3 regions of the Thermoanaerobacter sp. X514 genome follow, and region 2 is predicted to be linked to each of the others. Evidence: riboswitches for the same ligand, from Rfam matches in the RefSeq annotation. Region 2 holds a riboswitch; each other region holds the start of a gene.

Region 1 (3,285 bases), 840 kb from region 2:
AGCTGAAGTAACTCCAAAAATAGTGAAGGAATTTTTAATTTCTTTAAGACATTTATAATGTCAACTACAGGAGTAGTAAGAGCGAGAAAATACAAACAAGACACTACTGCTAAAACTCTGAAAAATAAAATAACAGCAGTATTAATGCCTTTTTCAGTAATTCCTAAAGTTACTCCAAAAATATTAAGGCTTATTAATGCAACACTCTTATCCCCTATAACATTTATGATAAGTGTCAATATGCTTATTATCAAAAAAGAAAAAGGAATTAGCATAAGCTTAATGTACACTCTTGCTGGAATTTTCGCTTTAAATACAGTTACCACAAACATCAAAATAATTACTGCAATATTAGTATAGGCATCAAATTCAAAGCACAAAATCATTGTTAAAAGGGCAAATAAAAGTTTTTCAACAGGATGTACATTGTACATCCTGTTTGTGTAAGAGTAACTATCTATTAACATTTTTTCTCCACTTCGCAACACCTATATAATATCCTAAAAATCCTGCGCCAATTGCAGCTTGGAGCGCAAACAAAAGGCTTTCAATTTCTCCGCTTGGTGGCTCCCAAATTGGTTCAAACCATGGCTTATAATTTTTGTCTACCTCAGCAATAGCCTGTGTCGCCCTGTCATCTGCGCCAGCAAATTCAGCGTTTTTAATAGTAACAAGAGGAAACACGATCAGCAAAATGACCAACAAACCTAATATCAAATTTTTCATTAAAAACTTTTTATCCTTCATACTGCCTTACCTTCTTTCTCTAAAACGTTAAGCTCAATGAGTTCCTCTTTGCTGTAGGCAGTTAGCATATTAATTACAAGCACAGTTAAAAGCCCCTCACTTATTGCCAAAGGTACCTGTGTCACTGCAAATATCCCCATGAATTTTAAAAATGAGGCTGTAAATCCGCCTACTTCAGTAGGAAAAGCAATAGCAAGTTGGAGGGATGTTGTCACATATGTAAGCAAATCCCCAATTGAGGCAGCTAAAAATACTGCAAGCCAATTTGGACCACCTGCTTTTTTTATTCCTTTAAATATATAATAGGAAGCAATTGGCCCTACTATAGCCATGGAAAATGTATTAGCACCCAAAGTTGTTATACCCCCATGAGCTAAAAGCAGTGCCTGAAACAAAAGCACTATAAGGCCTAAAACACTCATAACAAAAGGTCCAAAGAGTATAGCTCCAAGCCCTACACCGGTTGGATGCGAACAACTTCCTGTAACTGAAGGGATTTTCAAGGCCGAAAGCACAAAAGCAAAAGCACCTGCAAAACCCAAAAGCATTTTAAGCTTTGGATTTTCCTTTACCTTTTTGTTTATCGCTATAAGTCCCACAACCACAAAAGGCAAAGAAGCTATATCCCATATTATGCACCATTTAAGAGGAAGAAACCCTTCCATTATGTGCATGGAATAGGCAATTTCCGGCGCTATTAAAAGTAGCGCAAATGCTGTAAACAATACCCATTTCCATTTTTTCACACTACACACCTCTTTTTATGAAATTTAAGCAAAAATAAAGCCTCTTAACTTACCAACGGCGTTAAGAGGTTAAAAAATACATAGGTATCCTTTTATAACACCTCCTCTATCGACCGTAGAGTAAGTGTAACACAAATACAGGCAGGTCTCCTGACTTAGGTTCATCGCTCTTTACGCCTTCCCACCCGGCATTCACCAAGTATTCGCTGAGTGCCGGACAGTGGCATAATGTAAAGAGCTCACCATCACAGTGGCGGGACCGTGCAGGACTTTCACCTGGCTTCCCTTTTAACCCAATTTTGACTGCAAAATTGGGCACCTGTATTTGCTTGTTATTCAATTCTTCCTTTAAATAAAGCATATCATTTTATAAATTAGGTTGTCAATAAAAGGCAAGAATTCTATCTGTGCTAAGATTTTGTAGATAACTCATTCAGTTTGACATTTTGCACAAACCGAAATGCCTTTATTCTAATTGCTGACTTATAATTTTCGCCACTTCAAAACTTGTTTCAATCGTTTTTTCAATGTCATCATCTGTGTGAGCAGTTGACAAAAAGAAGGTTTCAAATTGTGAAGGCGGCATGTATATTCCTCTTTTAAGCATCTCTCTAAAATATTTAGCGTATAAAGTAGTATTCGATTTTAGTGCAGAATCATAGTCATGCACACTCTCTTTATTAAAAAACATACACATCATGCTGCCTATTCTATTTATTGTAACATCAATTCCATTTTGAACCATGCTCTCTTTTAACCCATTACATAGTTTTTCTGCTTTTTTATCTAATTCTTCATAAAGGGTCGGATCCTCAGATAATATTTTTAAAGTCTCAAAGCCTGCTGCCATTGCAAGAGGATTGCCAGACAAAGTCCCTGCTTGGTACACAGGCCCATCAGGAGAAACCAACCTCATTATCTCTTCTCTTCCTCCATAGGCACCGACAGGAAGTCCACCTCCAATGATTTTCCCAAGTGTGGTAATGTCAGGCATGACGTTGTAAAATCCTTGTGCCCCCGAATAAGACACTCTAAAACCTGTCATCACTTCATCAAAAATTAAAAGTGCCCCATACTTTGTAGTAATCTCTCTCAATCCTTTTAAAAACTCTTCATCAGGCAAAACAGTACCCATGTTTCCGGCAACAGGCTCTACAATGACACCAGCAATATTTTCACCATAAACTTTAAAAATGTCTTCTACCATTTTGATGTCATTGTATCTCGCTATAATTGTATCCTTTGCTACCTCTTTTGTCACGCCCTTTGAATCAGGAATTCCAAAAGTAAGTGCCCCTGAGCCTGCTTTTATAAGTAAGCTGTCAGAATGTCCGTGATAACATCCTTCAAATTTTACAATGATGTCTCTGCCCGTATACCCCCTTGCAAGCCTTATAGCACTCATGGTGGCTTCTGTTCCTGAATTTACCATTCTGACAACTTCTACAGATGGAACAGCCTCAATTACTTTTTCCGCCATCTTAACTTCTAACTCTGTGCAGGCTCCAAAACTGGTCCCAAGTTGTGCCTGTTTTTTAATAGCTTCTACCACCTGTGGATGTGAATGCCCAAGTATTAGCGGTCCCCATGAAAGAACGTAGTCTATGTATTCATTGCCATCTTCATCCCATATATGACTTCCTTGCCCCTTTTTTATAAAAACAGGAGTAGCTCCTACTGATTTAAAAGCCCTTACAGGGCTATTGACACCACCCGGCATAAGTTTTTTAGCTTTTTCAAAAAGCTTTTGTGATTTATCAGTTTTCACAGAATCACCTCTTAACAGCCCGCT
Region 2 (3,285 bases):
ACATCATATTTGATTCTAATTGATATTGTTCTAATTTGTGCCTCATAAAATCTAATACTTCAAGAGCAAAATTTCTTCCTTCTTCAGTAGCTATGCTTACTCCCATGAAATTTAATAGTGCTTCATTCATGCCAATAAGTCCTATTGTGTTAAAATGATTTTGCCAGTAATAACCGAATCTTTTCTTTATATCCTTTAAGTAAAATTTCGAATAAGGATAAAGTCCCATTTCAGTCATTTTTTCTAATACTTCTCTTTTTATTTCAAGGCTTGTCTTAGCTATATCCATGAGCCTTTCTAACCTTTTGAAAAATTCCTCTTTTGATTTTGATAAATACCCAATCCTTGGCATATTTATTGTTACGACACCTATTGAACCCGTCAAAGGATTTGCACCAAAAAGTCCTCCCCCTCTTTTTCTCAACTCTCTGTTGTCCAACCTGAGGCGACAGCACATACTGCGAACATCATTTGGATCCAAATCGCTATTTACAAAATTGCTAAAGTAAGGAAGACCATACTTTGCAGTCATTTCCATTATTTTATCTACTACAGGGCTATCCCAGTCAAAATTTTTAGTTATATTATAAGTTGGTATTGGAAAAGTGAATATCCTGCCGCTGGCATCTCCCTCCATCATGACTTCTGCAAAAGCCATATTTAGCATGTCCATTTCTTTTCGAAATTCTTTGTAAGTTTTGTCCATCAATTGACCGCCAATTATGACAGGTTCATCTGCCATAATCTCCGGTACCACCAAGTCCATAGTTATGTTTGTAAAAGGGGTTTGAAATCCTACTCTTGTAGGCACATTTATATTAAATATAAATTCCTGCAAAGCCTGTTTTACCTCTTTGTAGGAAAGATTATCATAATATATAAAAGGCGCTAAATAAGTATCAAAGTTGGAAAAAGCCTGAGCTCCTGCTGCTTCCCCTTGAAGTGTATAGAAAAAGTTGACAATCTGCCCAAGAGCAGACCTAAAGTGCTTTGGAGGTTTGCTTTGAACTTTTCCTTCTACTCCTGTAAATCCAGAAAGCAGTAAATCTCTTAAATCCCATCCACAGCAATATACAGATAAAAGCCCTAAGTCATGAATGTGCAAATCTCCATTTACGTGGGCATCTCTAACTTCTGGAGGGTATATTTTATTTAACCAGTAATGGGCCGTTATCGTACTGGAAATATGGTTATTTAAGCCTTGAAGAGAATAACTCATATTGCTATTTTCATTTACTCTCCAGTCCTGTTTTCCTATGTATTCATCCACCATTCTTTCAATATCCATAAACATCTTTTTGAATTCTCTTATGTCTTGATGCTGCTTTCTGTACAAAATATAAGCTTTTGCTGCTTTGGCATGACCATATTTTATCAAATATTGCTCTACAATATCTTGAATCTGTTCTACAGTGGCTATCCCTTCAAAATGCTTTTCAACATAGTCTGTAACTTCATCAGCTATTTGAACTGCTTGCTCATACTCCCCTTCTCCTACTGCCTTAAAAGCCTTATATATAGCATTTACAATTTTAGACTTATCAAATTCAACTTCATTTCCATTCCTTTTTATAACTTTCATAGCAATTTTCATAGTTTAAAACCTCCATTTTTTAATAATTCTTTGGTTAATAATTATACCTCTTAACTCCTACGGCCAGTTAAGAGGTATACAAAGGTACCTCACCTCCTCTATACACCGTAGAGAAGTGATAACAAATACAGGCAGGTCTCCTGACTTAGGCTCATCACTCTTTACGCCTTCCCACCCAGCTCCAATATTCCCCAAGGAAGTGCCAGGCAGTGGCATAATGTAAAGAGCTCACCATCACAGTGGCGGGACCGTGCAGGGCTTTCACCTGCTTCCCTTTTAACCCAATTTTAGCTTCCAAATTGGGCACCTGTATCTGAGAATATTAATTTTTCTACAAAATATAGTGTATAAAAATATTTATAACCCAATATTTAGTATATCATCCCCTTATAAACTTGTCAACAATAAATATTTTTTTAACATCCTCTGTTGTAAAGTGTAGAAAATACTATAAATGAAAACGGCAGGATTTTCCTGCCTTCTCCTAAAAATTATTAATTTCGCCAATATTAATGTTTCTCATTTTTTGGAGTTTTTTTGCATTTACTACATATTCCATAAAAATTTAATTCTCCATAATATACGTCGAAATCATATTTATTATCTATCATTTTTATATACTTAATCAAATCAGGACTGTAATATTCGTCTATACTACCACAATATTTGCAAATTAAATGAGCGTGAATCTTTTTCTTGTTAAACATTTTAAGCTCATAGTACTTTTTGGTTCCTATTATATTTTCTGATAATATTCCTTTGTCTACAAAAATTTTTAAATTCCTATAAAGAGTTGCTACACCATAATGGGGCCATTCTTTCTTTGCTTCTTGGTAAAGGGTATCAAAGTCAAAATGTATATCGGGATTTTTTAAAAACACATTTAGTAAGATTTGTCGCTTTTCAGTTATTTTTAAACCATTTGCTTTCAAAGCCTTTATTAAAAGAGACATTAAATCATTTTTACTTTTAATAGCATTCATAATGAATCACCAAATTTCAAACATATGTTCAATTTAAATATACACCTTTTATTGACATATGTCAATAACTATTTGTACATTTTTCTCCACTTATCCCACAATATTTCATCTATTTCCTCTACTAATACCGGATCAAACTGTGTGCCTTTATTGAAAAAGATTTCTTCTCTTATCTCTCCCCAATCTAGCGGGCTTCTATAAGGTCTTTTGGAAGCCATGGCATCTATACTGTCACAGATAGCAATTATTCTTGCTCCCAAAGGAATAGTTAAACCTTTTAATCCCTCAGGATATCCCTTCCCATCCCAGCGCTCATGATGATAAAGAACTATTCTAGCGATTTCTTTAAGTCTACTGGATCTGGTAAGAATATTGTAACCTATCACAGGGTGGGTCTTTATAATCTCAAATTCATGAGGCAATAGTTTACCTTTTTTATTTAATATTTGATCTGAAATGCCAATTTTCCCTATGTCATGTAAATGGGCAGCGATATGTACTTTCTCAAGTTCTTTGCCTCTGAGTCCTATTTTTCGCGCTAAATCTTCTGTCATATCAGCAACTCTTGTAGAATGCCCTTTTGTATAAACATCTCTTGCTTCTAATGCAGCAATTAAGCATTCAACAATGTCATGGTAGAACTCATGTGTTTTTCTAAACATTTATTTTCCTCCTTTGTTAAATTTCAAAAAAAGCAATCCCATTACA
Region 3 (3,285 bases), 760 kb from region 2:
CTTGATATATGAGGCACAATAAGTCCCACAAAACCTATAATTCCACCAACTGACACAGCAGTTGCAGTCACCAAAGACCCTGTAATAAGAATTATTTTCTTGACTAGTTCTGTGTTGACACCTAAATGTTCGGCAACTTCTTCTCCTGTCAATATCGCATTTACATCCCTTGAAAATACATACATCACAAAAGAGCCAATTACTATTATAGGAGTAGTAAAGACCACACTATTCCAATTTATGAGGCTAAATCCTCCCATAGTCCAAAAAACAATTCGAGAAAACTCATCATGGTTTAAAAGCATCATGAGAGAGATAATTGCAGACATAAAAGCACTTATAGCTATACCTGCCAATAACATTGTGGTCATGGATACTCTTGTGCCAGTTTTAGAAATAGTGTATACGAAAAATACAGTCATTAAAGAAGTAACAAAAGCCATAAAACTCAGTCCAAATATTCCAAGCCCCAAAATTATCGCAATAGTAGCTCCAAAAGCCGCTCCTGATGATACACCCAATACATAAGGGTCTGCCATTGGATTTCTCAAAAGCCCTTGAAAAAATGTCCCAACAACAGAAAGTCCCATACCTACAATCGCAGATTCAATAGCTCTTGGAAGTCTTAAATTAAGGATTATTGTCCTAGAGGTTTCACTGCCACCGCCCAAAAAAACATTTAAAATCTCCTGCAGGGGTATTTTTACCGCCCCTGCAGAAATTGATAAAATCATGGTAAAGACAAGCAGTGAAAAGGCTGTACCAAAATATATCCCTTTTTTTACTCCCACTTTACTTAAATGCCTCCGGATGTAAGAATTTTGCGATTTCTTCAAGTCCTAAAACAATTCTATTAGAAGCTCTTGATATTATGTCGTCATTGCTTATCACAAATACTTTGTCATTTTTAACAGCATTAGTATCTTTATATCCTGCCATGTTTTTAATGTCTTTCACATCCCCTGCATGAGGAGAAGTTATTATCACATCTGGATTTTTCTTGACTAATTCTTCTACGCTGTACTGCGCCCAACCATTTACATCCTCTGCAACGTTTTTGCCACCTGCAAGGTTTATGAGCTCATCAATAAAAGTCCCTTTTCCAGATGTCCAGTTTCCGTCAAGAGAGACAAGATAAAATACGCTGACTTTCGGAAGGTTTTTGACTTTGTCGTTTATTTCTTTTATTTTGTCCTGCATTTCTTTGATTATTTCTTCACCTTTTTTCTCAGTACCTGTTATTTGGCCTATTATTTTTATAGATTGGTATATCTGGTCAATGTCTTTAGCCTCTAGCATCACGACGGGTATACCCATTTTTTCTAAAGATTCCATTTGCTCTTTACCGGAAAGAGTGGAAGCAAATATTATATCAGGCTTTTGAGCAGTAATCGCTTCTACATTTGGCCCTTTAAACCCCCCCACTTTGGGTACATCCTTGACCTCAGGTGGATAATTGTCAAAGTCTGTAACACCCACTACTTTATTTCCTGCTCCTAAAGCATATATAAGCTCTGTTGTAGAAGGCGCAAGAGAAACTATCCTTTGGGGTTCTTTCTCTATAGTTACTTCTCTTCCTAAAAAGTCTGTAACTTTTAAAGGAAACTGTGTTTTTACAATTTCAGTTGCTGTTTGAGATGTATCTTGTGGCTTTGTAGCATTGTTTGTTGAACAAGCCGCCAGTGAAAACATTAAAGCAAAGACTACCAATAAAGCAAGTAAACCTTTAAATCTTCTCATAAGTACCCTCCTAATTTAAATTTTTCAAGTATCAAAAAAAGACCTACCCCACGGAGGTAGACCTTTTTTGCCAAAATTAAGCATAAAAATTCCATTCCACCTTCCCTCCGAAGGCGAACTTCCGAAATCTTATGGCAGGTCTCCTGGCTCGCGATTCATCTTCCACCCTGCCTTCCCACCCGGCACATCTCTTGAACGCCAAGCAGTGGCTTATTAGGGCTTCATCCTCGCTCACAGTAGCGGGGGCTGCAGCGGATTTTCACCGCTTTCCCTTTTAACTTCTCAAGACCATAAGATTTTTTGTATTCACTTGTACACCTATATATTTAATTACTCATTATTTATAAATCTATTTATAACTCTATGCGTTGTGGCATTTAGAAGCAAGGTAAAATTTAATTAACTTATTCCCGCTAAAAATTTTATGCTAGTTTTTACATTGCAGACTTGAAAATATTAATAATATCTTCTAATGTTGCCTTTTTAGGATTTGTAAAACCACATACATCTTTTAATGCATTTTGCGATAACTCTTTAATGTCTTCTTCTTTTACCCCCAGTTCTTTTAACCTCGATGGTATACCAATCTCTTGAGAGAGCTGGTTTATGCTTTCAATAATTTTGCCTCCTATTTCTTTTGTTGTTAATTTATCTACATCTATACCCATCGCTTTCGCTATATATATAAGTTTATTTTGAACTGCCTCAAGATTATATTCCAAAACATGAGGTAATAATACGGCATTACATACACCATGAGGAAGATCGTAAAATCCTCCTAATTGATGAGCCATAGCATGGACATAACCTAAACCTGCGTTATTAAAAGCAATCCCCGCCAAGAACTCTGCATATGCCATCTTTTCTCTTGCTTCAATATCATTTCCATTTTCTACCGCTCTTTTAAGGTAGTTGAATATAATTTCAATAGCTTTCAAAGCAAGTGCATCTGTAAATGGATTTGCATCAATCGAAATGTAAGCTTCAATAGCGTGAGTTAGTGCATCCATGCCACTTGCAGCTGTTAGAGATTTTGGCATACCTATCATCAAGAGAGGATCATTTACTGCTATTAGAGGTGTAATGCGCCAATCCACAATTGGCATTTTAATACGTTTTTCTTCATCTGTAATTATAGCAAATTTAGTAACTTCACTACCTGTTCCAGCCGTGGTATTTATAGCAACTAGGGGCAGTAATAATGCACTATTCCAACCACCACACTTTACTTTGTCTAGACGCTCTACCTCATCAATGAAATTCTTCTCTTTAGCAATGAGGCCTATCCCTTTTGCGCAGTCATGAGCTGATCCTCCGCCGCACGAAATAATAAAATCACACTTATTCTCTATCAAAAGCTTAAGTCCATTTGTTACATTTTTAATTGTAGGGTTGGGTTTTGTTTCATCAAAGACAACATATTCTATTCCTTCTTCTTCTAAAACACTAATTACATTATTCACAAGCCCAGCTCTGACAAGTACTTTATCTGTAACAATAATTCCTTTTTTAAAACCTAATTTTTTGATCTCCCTTCCCACATCT

Evidence for each region. Region 2 has a riboswitch for cobalamin ahead of TETH514_RS05810 (ribonucleoside triphosphate reductase). Riboswitches for the same ligand answer to the same signal wherever they lie in the genome.
Region 1: another riboswitch for cobalamin. It lies ahead of TETH514_RS01630 (energy-coupling factor ABC transporter permease); the one in region 2 lies ahead of TETH514_RS05810 (ribonucleoside triphosphate reductase).
Region 3: another riboswitch for cobalamin. It lies ahead of TETH514_RS09725 (ABC transporter substrate-binding protein); the one in region 2 lies ahead of TETH514_RS05810 (ribonucleoside triphosphate reductase).

Annotation. Positions count from the first base shown of each region.
Region 1 is NC_010320.1:337,235-340,519, reverse strand. Features, by position in the region: gene cbiQ (cobalt ECF transporter T component CbiQ) at 1-467, opposite strand, end outside; gene TETH514_RS01635 (energy-coupling factor ABC transporter substrate-binding protein) at 454-747, opposite strand; gene TETH514_RS01630 (energy-coupling factor ABC transporter permease) at 744-1,493, opposite strand; cobalamin riboswitch at 1,616-1,831, opposite strand; gene hemL (glutamate-1-semialdehyde 2,1-aminomutase) at 1,960-3,261, opposite strand.
Region 2 is NC_010320.1:1,181,932-1,185,216, reverse strand. Features, by position in the region: gene TETH514_RS05810 (ribonucleoside triphosphate reductase) at 1-1,594, opposite strand, end outside; cobalamin riboswitch at 1,707-1,920, opposite strand; gene TETH514_RS05805 (Fur family transcriptional regulator) at 2,104-2,577, opposite strand; gene TETH514_RS05800 (HD-GYP domain-containing protein) at 2,646-3,239, opposite strand.
Region 3 is NC_010320.1:1,943,583-1,946,867, forward strand. Features, by position in the region: gene TETH514_RS09720 (iron ABC transporter permease) at 1-791, opposite strand, end outside; gene TETH514_RS09725 (ABC transporter substrate-binding protein) at 793-1,740, opposite strand; cobalamin riboswitch at 1,856-2,048, opposite strand; gene TETH514_RS09730 (iron-containing alcohol dehydrogenase) at 2,175-3,285, opposite strand, start outside.